DNA from 3 places in the Comamonas kerstersii genome. Region 1 is predicted to be linked to each of the others. Evidence: riboswitches for the same ligand, from Rfam matches in the RefSeq annotation. Region 1 holds a riboswitch; each other region holds the start of a gene.
The links. Region 1 has a riboswitch for cobalamin ahead of nrdH (glutaredoxin-like protein NrdH). Riboswitches for the same ligand answer to the same signal wherever they lie in the genome.

Region 2: another riboswitch for cobalamin. It lies ahead of B5M06_RS15615 (TonB-dependent receptor domain-containing protein); the one in region 1 lies ahead of nrdH (glutaredoxin-like protein NrdH).
Region 3: another riboswitch for cobalamin. It lies ahead of cobU (bifunctional adenosylcobinamide kinase/adenosylcobinamide-phosphate guanylyltransferase); the one in region 1 lies ahead of nrdH (glutaredoxin-like protein NrdH).

What each region holds. Positions count from the first base shown of each region.
Region 1 is NZ_CP020121.1:2,937,316-2,940,567, reverse strand. It holds gene nrdE (class 1b ribonucleoside-diphosphate reductase subunit alpha) at 1-818, opposite strand, end outside; gene nrdI (class Ib ribonucleoside-diphosphate reductase assembly flavoprotein NrdI) at 815-1,243, opposite strand; gene nrdH (glutaredoxin-like protein NrdH) at 1,247-1,474, opposite strand; cobalamin riboswitch at 1,651-1,885, opposite strand; gene hsdR (type I restriction-modification system endonuclease) at 2,186-3,252, shown strand, end outside.
Region 2 is NZ_CP020121.1:3,327,043-3,330,294, reverse strand. It holds gene B5M06_RS15620 (ABC transporter substrate-binding protein) at 1-188, opposite strand, end outside; gene B5M06_RS15615 (TonB-dependent receptor domain-containing protein) at 188-2,083, opposite strand; cobalamin riboswitch at 2,159-2,392, opposite strand; gene B5M06_RS15610 (YeeE/YedE family protein) at 2,660-3,073, opposite strand; gene B5M06_RS15605 (YeeE/YedE family protein) at 3,099-3,252, opposite strand, start outside.
Region 3 is NZ_CP020121.1:2,511,054-2,514,305, forward strand. It holds gene B5M06_RS11750 (sulfite exporter TauE/SafE family protein) at 1-238, shown strand, start outside; gene B5M06_RS11755 (cell division protein ZapA) at 483-923, opposite strand; gene B5M06_RS11760 (DUF5320 domain-containing protein) at 920-1,132, opposite strand; cobalamin riboswitch at 1,296-1,538, shown strand; gene cobU (bifunctional adenosylcobinamide kinase/adenosylcobinamide-phosphate guanylyltransferase) at 1,704-2,291, shown strand; gene B5M06_RS11770 (ABC transporter substrate-binding protein) at 2,288-3,196, shown strand.

The DNA of each region.
Region 1 (3,252 bases):
TCCGCGTTTTCACGCTTGGTGTCCAGGAATCGCATGATGTCAGGGTGGTGTGCGTTCAGATACACCGCACCTGCGCCCTGGCGTGCGCCCAACTGGTTGGCATAGGAGAAGCCGTCTTCCAGCAGCTTCATCACGGGAATCACGCCCGAAGACTGGTTCTGGATGCCCTTGATGGGCGCGCCTTGCTCGCGCAGATTGCTCAGCAGCAGGGCCACGCCGCCACCGCGCTTGGACAGCTGCAGGGCAGAGTTGATGCCGCGGCCAATGCTCTCCATGTTGTCTTCCAGACGCAGCAGGAAGCACGACACCAGCTCGCCACGCTGTTTCTTGCCAGCGTTCAGGAAGGTAGGCGTTGCAGGCTGAAAGCGCCCGGCAATGATCTCTTCCATCATGCGCATGGCCAGCTTTTCATCGCCACGGGCCAGCGACAGTGCCGTCATGACGACACGGTCTTCAAAGCGCTCCAGATAGCGCTTGCCGTCACGGGTCTTCAGGGTGTAGGCCGTGTAGTACTTGTAGGCACCCAGGAAGGTAGGGAAGCGGAACTTCTTGGCAAACGCGGCCTTGAAGATCTGTTCAATAAATTCCGGCGAGTACGCATCCAGCACTTCGCCTTCGTAATAGTTTTCAGTGCGCAGATAGTCCAGCTTTTCCTGCAGGCTGTGAAAGAACACCGTGTTCTGGTTCACATGCTGCAGGAAGTACTGGCGCGCGGCCATGCGGTCGGCATCAAACTGGATCTTGCCCTCAGCATCAGGCAAGTTCAGCATGGCATTCAGGGCGTGATAGTCCAGTTCAGTTGGGGTATGCAAGGTCATGGCGATGCTTGGAAAGCAGAAAATTCAAAGTGTTCAGAAAAATGCTGGTCAATGGCCTGCAGGCGCTGCCAGTCTCTGGCCGTGCCGCTCATCTCGATGCGCAGCAGCAGGGGCACGCCACATTTGCGTGCCACAACTTCTGATGCCTGCGCAAACAGGGCCCCAAAGTTGCGGTCGCCACAGCCAACGACTGCGCGCAGCCACTGGCGGCGCTGCGGGTCATTCAGAAAGCGAATCACAGGCTTGGGCACGGCACCTTTGCCGGTGCTGTCGCCAAACGAGGGGGTGACCAGCACGAACGGACCATCTACCGCTGGCATGGGCGCGTCTACCTCCTGCGGAATGCGCAGTGCGGGCAAACCGGCCTGGCGCAACAGCTTCTCGGTATTGCCAGAGCGGGAGGAGTAGTACACCCAGCGGGTCATGGCTCAGGCGATAGCGCCCAAGGCAGCCAGACGGTCGGGGCGAAAGCCGCTCCAGTGCTCATCACCCGTGAACACCACGGGCACCTGGCGGTAGCCCCAGGCTTGCACTTGTGCGGCCGCTTCCGGGGTTTGCGAGACGTCGATGACCTCATAGGCCACGCCCTGGCGATCCAGAGTGCGTGCAGTCATCGAGCACTGGGGGCAATTGGGTTTGGAGTAAAGCGTAATCATGAAGCCGACAAGTCCAGCAAACACAGGCAGGACGTCGGGCTTGCACATCACAAAAGAAAAGTGAGCACGCAAGCCATGCAGGCATGCGCGACAACCACAAAATCTTCAAAAACATATGCATACCACCCAGGCGTCCCCGCCTGTACGGTTGAGGAAATACATGGAGGAACCAGGTCGTTCCATGTGGTTAGTTGGCCGGTATCCAGACTGGTGGGCCTGGGCAGCACGCCTTCCCAAAGGCTTTCAGGCTTCAGTGGCTGTGTGTGCTACCTTGCACCGCGGTTTGACGCAGCGCGCCTCACTTACTGTTGCGGGGGCAGTTCAGGTTGGCACTGTGAAAAAGTGCGCCCTGATTCCCGTTTAACCTTGCTCAAGCACTCGAGCAAGTGCACCAACGGGCTCAATTCTACGGCCGTTAACCGAGCGAAATATTGCGCTGCATGCCGTGCTTGAATGGCAAAAAAATGCTAGGCACTGAGCACCCCGGAGGGTGGCCTTGTGATCTGAGGATGTGCCGCCCAAGAAATCAAAGACTTAGGCCTTCGACCTTGTCGCATGCCGGCATGCAGGTAGTGCGGCTAAAACACAACACACACTGTATGTATGGGCCAAGAACCATGGCAGACCCTAGGGGTATGGGGCGAAGCGCTTTAATTGCAACACCATGTAACAGCGTCATAATGCAGCAGACAAGAAAAAACACACGGAGCAATGCGGGTGAGCAATTTCGAGTTTTTGCAGGCACATTCCAACGCCTTGGCCACACTGGGCGCCACGGCAGAAAAAATCTTTCCTCACGACCCGGTCAGTTGCGTGGCCAAGCTGCGCCTGCTGGCCGAGGCCATTGCCAAAGACATGGCCAACCGGCTCGGCATCCAGTTGCTGCAGCCCACCCAGGCCGAGTTGCTGCGCGCCATCGATGCCCGCCTGGGGCTGGATGCACAGGTGCGGCAAATGTTTCACTTGTTGCGCACCCGTGGCAATGAAGCCGCGCATGAAGTCGATCACCGCATTGGCTACCGCGAAGCGCTGGAAAGCCTCAAAGTCGCGCGTGAAGTGGCCCTGTGGTTTCACCGCACCTTTGGCAAGGACCCACACTTCAAGCCCGGCCCCTTTCAGCTGCCCGATGACCCCAGCCAGAAGCTCTACGCCCTGCAAAAGCAGATAGAAGATCTGCAGCGCAAGCTCAGCAGCACCGAGGCTGCCAGCAGTGACACTGCCGCGATGGCCGAGCTGCTGCGCCAGCAAGCGGAGCAGGAAAAAGCGCTGGCCGAGCAGGCCCAGCAGGAGCGCGATATTTACGAACAGCTGGCCGAAGAAGCCAGCCAGACCATTGCAGCCCTGAAGGCCGAGCTGCACAAAGCCCAGGCACAGGCCGCGCAGCAACAAGCACCAAGCAGCCAGTCCATGCGCAGCTGGAGCGAGCGCTCCCGCAAGGCGGCCAGCCTGGTGCACATGGACGAAGCCAGCACACGCCTGCTCATCGACCAGATGCTGCGCGACGCGGGCTGGGAGGCCGACACCGTCCACCTGACCCACGCCAAAGGCGCACGCCCGCAGCGCGGCAAAAACCAGGCCATTGCCGAGTGGCCCATGCAAGGCATGCAAAGCGCAGACTATGTGCTGTTTGCCGGGCTGGTGCCTGTGGCCGTGGTGGAGGCCAAGCGCCTGAACCAGAACGTGGCAGGCAAGATCAGCCAGGCAGAGCGCTATGCCCGTGCCTTTTTACCGGCCGATGGCGTGCAGGCCGCGTGGCAGCTGGCCCAGCGCGTGCAGCC
Region 2 (3,252 bases), 390 kb from region 1:
GCAACTTCTGGCGGGTCCAGCGAGAAATCATCCACACCTACGAGGCGATCGCAGGCCCCTAAAACACAAACTGCCTCCGTAGCAGAAGGCAGTAAAGAGATCACGCGCTGTGCCTGGGCCCATGCCTGCCCATAAAGGGCGGACAGGGTCACAAGGCACGCTGCGCTGTAGATGCGCAGCTTGGGCATTATTTAGGGGCCCATTTGAGCGTCAGATAACCAGCGCGGCCACGTTGGTTGTAGCCATAAACGGTTTCGTATTCCTTGTCAGTCAGGTTAGCCACACGTGCTTGTAGCGCCCAATCTTTGGCAAGCTGGTATTCGGCATAGGCATCTACTGTGGTGTAACTAGGAAGATAAGCGGCTGTAGAGCGCTGACGCTTGCCAACATGTAGTGCAGATGCACCTATCTTCCAAGCCCCCCAGTAAGCATCAAGTGCAACGCTGGCTTGATCTTTAGCTAGGTTGTATAGAGGTAAGCCGGAACCATCGTGGGCATTTAATCGCTCGTAATTTGCATTCAAATTCCAATGCGTGCCGCTGACGCTATATAGCAGTGACCAGCCCTTGAGCTGTGCTTGATTAACGTTGGCGGGAAACCAAGGGCTGTTATTTGGATCTGCTGGATCGGAAGGTGCCCAAGCAATCAAGTTTTTAACTTTGTTATCAAAACCTACCAACTTAAGATTGTGTACACCAATATCCCATGTAAGACCAATTTCATTGCTTTTTGCTGTTTCAGGCTGCAGCAGAGGATTTCCACTTCTTGGGTAGTACAGGTCATTGAAAGTAGGCGCAGTTAAGCTGCTGGAGCGACTGATATGTGCTTTGAGAGAAGAAAAAATTTCATAACCATAGGTCAGCCCCCAGGTGTTGTAACCACCGTATTGAGAGTTGTCATCTCGACGCAAATTGATCTGCCAAGAGTGGCCTGCGTGACTACCATTCACACCTGCGTAGACAGCATTCGTGGTACGGCTGGTGGTGTCAAATGGGGTAGACGTATCTATTTTTTGTTTTAAATGGTCAAAACCAGCGACAACGATACCTGCTGCCGTTTTTATTTCATTACCCCACTGGATTTCGTCTTGAGTGGTGTTGAACTTATCACTGTGGCGCGTATTGGTTGATACGGTGTGATATTGGTTGCTTTGCTTGTCCATAGAGCGAGCTAAGCTCAGATGGGTTTTCCACGTAGGACTCACAACACCGGATAGCTTCAAGGAGCGTGTCCCGGCTTGTGAATTAAGCCATGCATCTTGAAGCAAATTGTTGTAGTCCGCATTATCAAACTCAGCATAGCTTTGGGCTTGCAGTAGATTGGCATCTAAGCGCCAAGCATCATTGAATGCGTAACCCAGGCTGGCACTGACAGCCGTTTGGTTAAATTTATCTTTATCTGGACTATGTTTGGGGCCGGCTTTTTTGTTCGTTGAAGAAAATCCAGGATCGAGCACGCGGGATACATTCAAACTGTAGTTCCAGCCTTGCTGGGTGCCAATAAACCCAGCATTGGCATCTTTGTAGCCAGCACTGCCCCAGGTAATGTCGGCATGCGGTTTAAAGGCTTTTTTGGCACCTTTACCTTGTTTGGTAAAAATTTGAATCACGCCTCCAATGGCATCACTGCCATACAGAGCTGAGGCGGGGCCTTGTACTACTTCAATGCGTTCGATTTGTTCGATCGGAAGGCTAGCTAGAGTGGGAGTTCCCATTGTGGCCGAGCCAAAACGCACTCCATCGATAAGCAAAATTACTTGGTCACTTCCACGAATCGTGAAGGACTGTGTATTGCCCCGTCCTCCATTGCTTGACATACGGACGCCAGCCAGTCGTTGCATGATTTCAGCCAAAGAGCGTCCAGCAAAATTCCCTATTTGTTCTTGTGTGATCACACGCACGTCGGCCAAAGTTTCGTCCAGTTTTGTTTCGGAGCGGGTCGCCGTCACAACCGTGGGATTCATGCGCGCTTCTTCTGCGGCGACCTTTTGTGTCAAGGCCGTAGCGGTTATCGTAACCACAGCTAAAGCAAAACGCGCAGACGTGCCCACGGCACCCTGCTTCAAGGAGGTTTGGAGAGACATAAAAATTTTGAGCTGCACGCACAGCGTCCCCGCATGTGCGTCACAAAACCACCGGGGCAGCTGCGCAGGGCGGCTGCCTCGAACCAATTTCTGGCCGGTATCCAGACTGATGCACCGACTGTCGAAGCCTTCCCAAAGCACGAGGCTTCAGTGGCTGTGGAACGACAGGCTGGTCTTACGACCTGTGCACACACTGTTGCGGGGGCAGTACATGCAAGGTAAGGCGCTGTAGAGCGCAAAACCTCCATGTTTCTCGTTTATCAGCATGGCCTGAACGGCCACGCGAGCACCAGAAATCAGCGTGGATTCTAGAGCGCAAAACAGTGTTGTGCAGCCTGACTTGGCGATGGCTGTTGCCATATGGCACAGCATCACCCGGTTTTTGCGTGTTTCAGCGGTGTTGTTGCAGTTCGTCAATGCAGTGAGGTGCTTGGCATAACCTCAGCGGTGGCTATGCCTCGATAGCTACTGCAGGGCAGCGGCATTGCTCAGTCTTGTGTGCTGACCGCCTGAACGGCAGGCTGTGGGCTGCTTCAGCCCCACGGAGTTTTTTTGCTGCTGCGACAGTGTTGGCTATCAACGGTTTTTGGCTGTGACATGCTGCAGCACCATTCCTGCCAGCATGGCTGCTACAAACAGCCAGACCTCCATCTGCAGGGTGGCCAGATTCATCACGGCAGGGCCGGGGCAAAACCCTGCCAGGCCCCAGCCAGCGCCAAACATGGCGGCGCCCGTCAGCAGCTTGCGATCTACTACCGTGGCCGTTGGTAGCTGCATGGGCTCACCCAGTGCCGAGGTTTTGCGGCGCTTAGCCCATGTAAAAGCGACCAGCCCTACGGCAATTGCTCCGCCCATCACCAAGCCCAGCGAGGGGTCCCAGGTGCCAAAAATATCCAGAAAGTTTTGCACTTTGGCGGGGTTGCCCATGCCGGAGAGGATCAGCCCCAAACCGAACACTAAACCCGCAATCAATGCAGCGATTGCAATCATGGTGTGACTCCTTTTTCTTTGCTGTTCAAGCCACTACATGGCGCATGATGAACACTGTCGCCACGCCTGTGGCCATGAACATCAACGTGGCGGCCAATGAGCGAATGGACAAACGCGACAAACCACATACACCATGGCCACTGGTACAGCCCGAACCTAGTCGCGTGCCGAAACCTACC
Region 3 (3,252 bases), 430 kb from region 1:
TTTGGTGGCGGCGCTGAGCGCTTCGCCACTGGCGGGGGGCTTGAGTATGGTGGCTTTTGGTCTGGGTGGGGCGCTGTGGCTGCTGGCTGCGCCTTATGCATGGCGCTGGCTCAGTGGCCGTGTCAGCCGTTTTCGCAGTGCGTGGGGCACGCGTGCAGCAGGTGGCATGCTGGTGCTGGTGTCGTTGTGGGCACTGTGGATGGATCTGATTTACAAGCCATCACTGTGGTGCCGTTAGGCCAGATCGAAAGCTAAAGCTAAAGAAGCGGGGGGGGGGAGGTTGGCGGAACTGCCGATGAAGGTGTCTGCAAAGCCACCGGGCCGTCAACCTGAACCGGGGGTTCAGGTGGGCGAGAGCAACCTAACGTTGGGTTCATCTGACGCGAGACGATCACGCTTGCTAGGCAATGTATCAAGCCCGTGCTCAATGAGCATTGGTTCAAGGCAATATAAAGCCCGGCGGGTTGCAGACGGGTGCAATTTTACTGCGGTTCTTGTGGTGCTGCAGGCAATTCCACACCATTGTCATTGTCTAGAGAAGGTTGTGCCTGTGCTTCGTCAGCAGAACTGGGCTCAGTCCCCAGTGCTTGATCCAGGCGCTGCAGCAGCTGTTCGGCCTGTGCCTGCTCCTGCGCAAGCAGTGCTTCCAGCGTCTGCAGGCGTTCGCCATCTTCATTGCTCAGCTGAGAAGACAGCTGCTGCTGCAGGTCGAGCAGCTGTTCGCGCAGTTTCAGATTTTCAAACGCCAGATTGACAGCCAGCAGCACCGCCACATGCTCGCGGGCACGCAGCTTGCTGGAGTCACGCATTTTCTGGAACTGCTGATCCACGCGCTCTACGGCCTCCAGGAGCTGTGCTTCCTGTCCGTCAGGGCAGGTCAGTACATAGTCCTGATGCAGAATCGTGACGTCCAGCTTGCTCATCGTGCCTCCCGGTTTTCTGGCAGACGCTCGATCAACTCATCCACACGTGCACGCGCGGCCTTCAGGCGTGACCTCAGCGAGTCGCGCTCTTTTTGCAGGGCTTGAATCTCTTCGGTGAGCAGGCGATTGGCGTGCTCCAGCGCTTCGTGCTTGGCCAGCAGCAGCTCTACACGCTCGGTAATGGGGGCAAGGATCGATGGTGTCGTCATGGATTGCTCTAATTGTAGGACTCCACTCTTCGCGAGAATGCAAAACTAGGTGAGATCGGTGAGCATATCTGCGAACTTGCATGGCTTTGTACGCAGCTTGCCTTGGTTTTTCATTGGGGTGTAACTTTGTGTATCCAGTGGGGGAGTGGTGTGGACCGCTAAAATCAGCGGATTCAATGTTGGTGCTCGCAACTTGGTTCACAAGTGTGCAGTTCAACGGGAAGCAGGGCGATGCGGCGAATCCTTCGCGTACATCTAGCCTGCGCTGCCCCCGCAACGGTGAGTTCCTGGTGTCAGATCTGGCACCCAGCCATCCACGCAGCCACTGAATGCCTTGAACAAGCATTTGGGAAGGCGATGGTCTTGACGAACCAGCCCGGATACCGGCCAACATCAGGTGTAGCACGCGCAGGCGGCTATTGTTTTGCCCATGGCTGGCGGGGAGGCTGGCGCGGGTGATCTTCTACACGATGTGCATGCACTTTCATCGGCTCTGGATGTTTTCAGCGGGTCCGCAGACTGCTGACGCAGCAGTTGAAGCCATGGTATGTGCGCTCAGACAGCCATTTCTATGAATATTGTGAATCACGGGCCCTGGCAGGAACTGATTCTGGGCGGCCAGAAAAGCGGCAAGACGCGCCGTGCAGAGCTGGCCGCGCGCGACTGGATCGCAGGCAGTGCTGGTCGCCGCGCCGTGTATCTGGCTACGGGTCAGGCCTGGGATGAGGAAATGCGCGTGCGCATCGCACGCCACCAGACAGACCGTGCACAGCGCGTGCCAGGCATGCAGACGGTGGAAGCGCCACGTCTGCTGGCCCAGGCGCTGCAGCAGCACAGCAATGCGCAGACGCTGGTGGTGGTGGATTGCCTGACGCTGTGGCTCACCAACTGGATGATGCCCATGGAAGGCGTGGAATTTGAGCCAAACCAGCCGCTGACGCAGGACTGGAGCGCGCAGCGTGCTCTTTTTCTGGAAGTGTTTCCTCGGTGCCCCGGGCCGGTGGTGCTGGTGGGCAATGAGATTGGCATGGGCGTGATTCCCATGGGGCGTGAGGTACGTGCCTTTGTAGATGCACTGGGCCGCCTGAACCAGGACGTGGCGCAGGCATGCAGTCGCGTGACTTTGATGGCAGCTGGCCTGCCACTGCAGCTCAAATGAAGCGCTATATACGACGCTGCAGCCTGCTGGCAGCCTGCTGGCTGGGCCTGCTGGGCAGTGTGCAGGCTGCCGATGTGCCGCCTGAGGCGCTCAAGGATGAGCGCGGCCGTAGCGTGGTGCTGAGTCAGCCACCACAGCGCATTGTGAGCCTGCTGCCTTCGCTGACTGAGACCGTGTGCGCGCTGGGGGCCTGCGACAAGCTGGTCGGGGTGGACCGCTATTCCAACTGGCCTGAAGACTTGCAGCGCAAGCTGCCCGTGGTGGGCGGTGGGCTGGACCCGAATGTGGAAGCCATTGTGGCGCTCAAGCCCGATGTGGTGCTGCTGTCCAGTTCGGCGCGCGTGGGCGAGCGTCTGGAGGCGCTGGGCCTGCGCACGGTGGCATTGGAGCCCCGTACGTCGGCCGATGTGCTGCGCGTGATGCATTCCGTGGGCGTGGTGCTGGGCCAGCCACCGCAGCAGGTGCAGGCCGTGTGGCAGCGTATGCAGAACGGGGTGCAGGCAGCGGCGCAGTCCCTGCCACCAGAAGTGCAGGGTGCGCGCGTGTACTTTGAAGTCAGCCGTGGGCCGTATGTGGCGGGGCCATCGTCTTTTATCGGGGAAATGCTCAGCCGCATGCAACTGGGCAATGTGGTGCCGCAGGAGATGGGGCCGTTTCCGCGCGTGAACCCGGAGTTCATCGTGCGTGCGCGGCCTGATGTGATTTTGATGGTCAACCACAGCATGCAGGCTGCCTCGTCCTACCCGGGCTGGCAGTCGCTGGAGGCTGTGAAGCAGCAGCGCATCTGTACTTTTGATGCAAGAGAGTCCGATGTGATCGTGCGCCCCGGGCCGCGCATGGACGAAGCCGCCGCACTGATTGCACGCTGCGTGCGTGAGAAAGCACCTCGCCGTGGCCATGAATAACAGTGCCATGTCGCGTGAAAACACCAGCTTGTTTCAAGAAAACAGCAGCTTGTTTC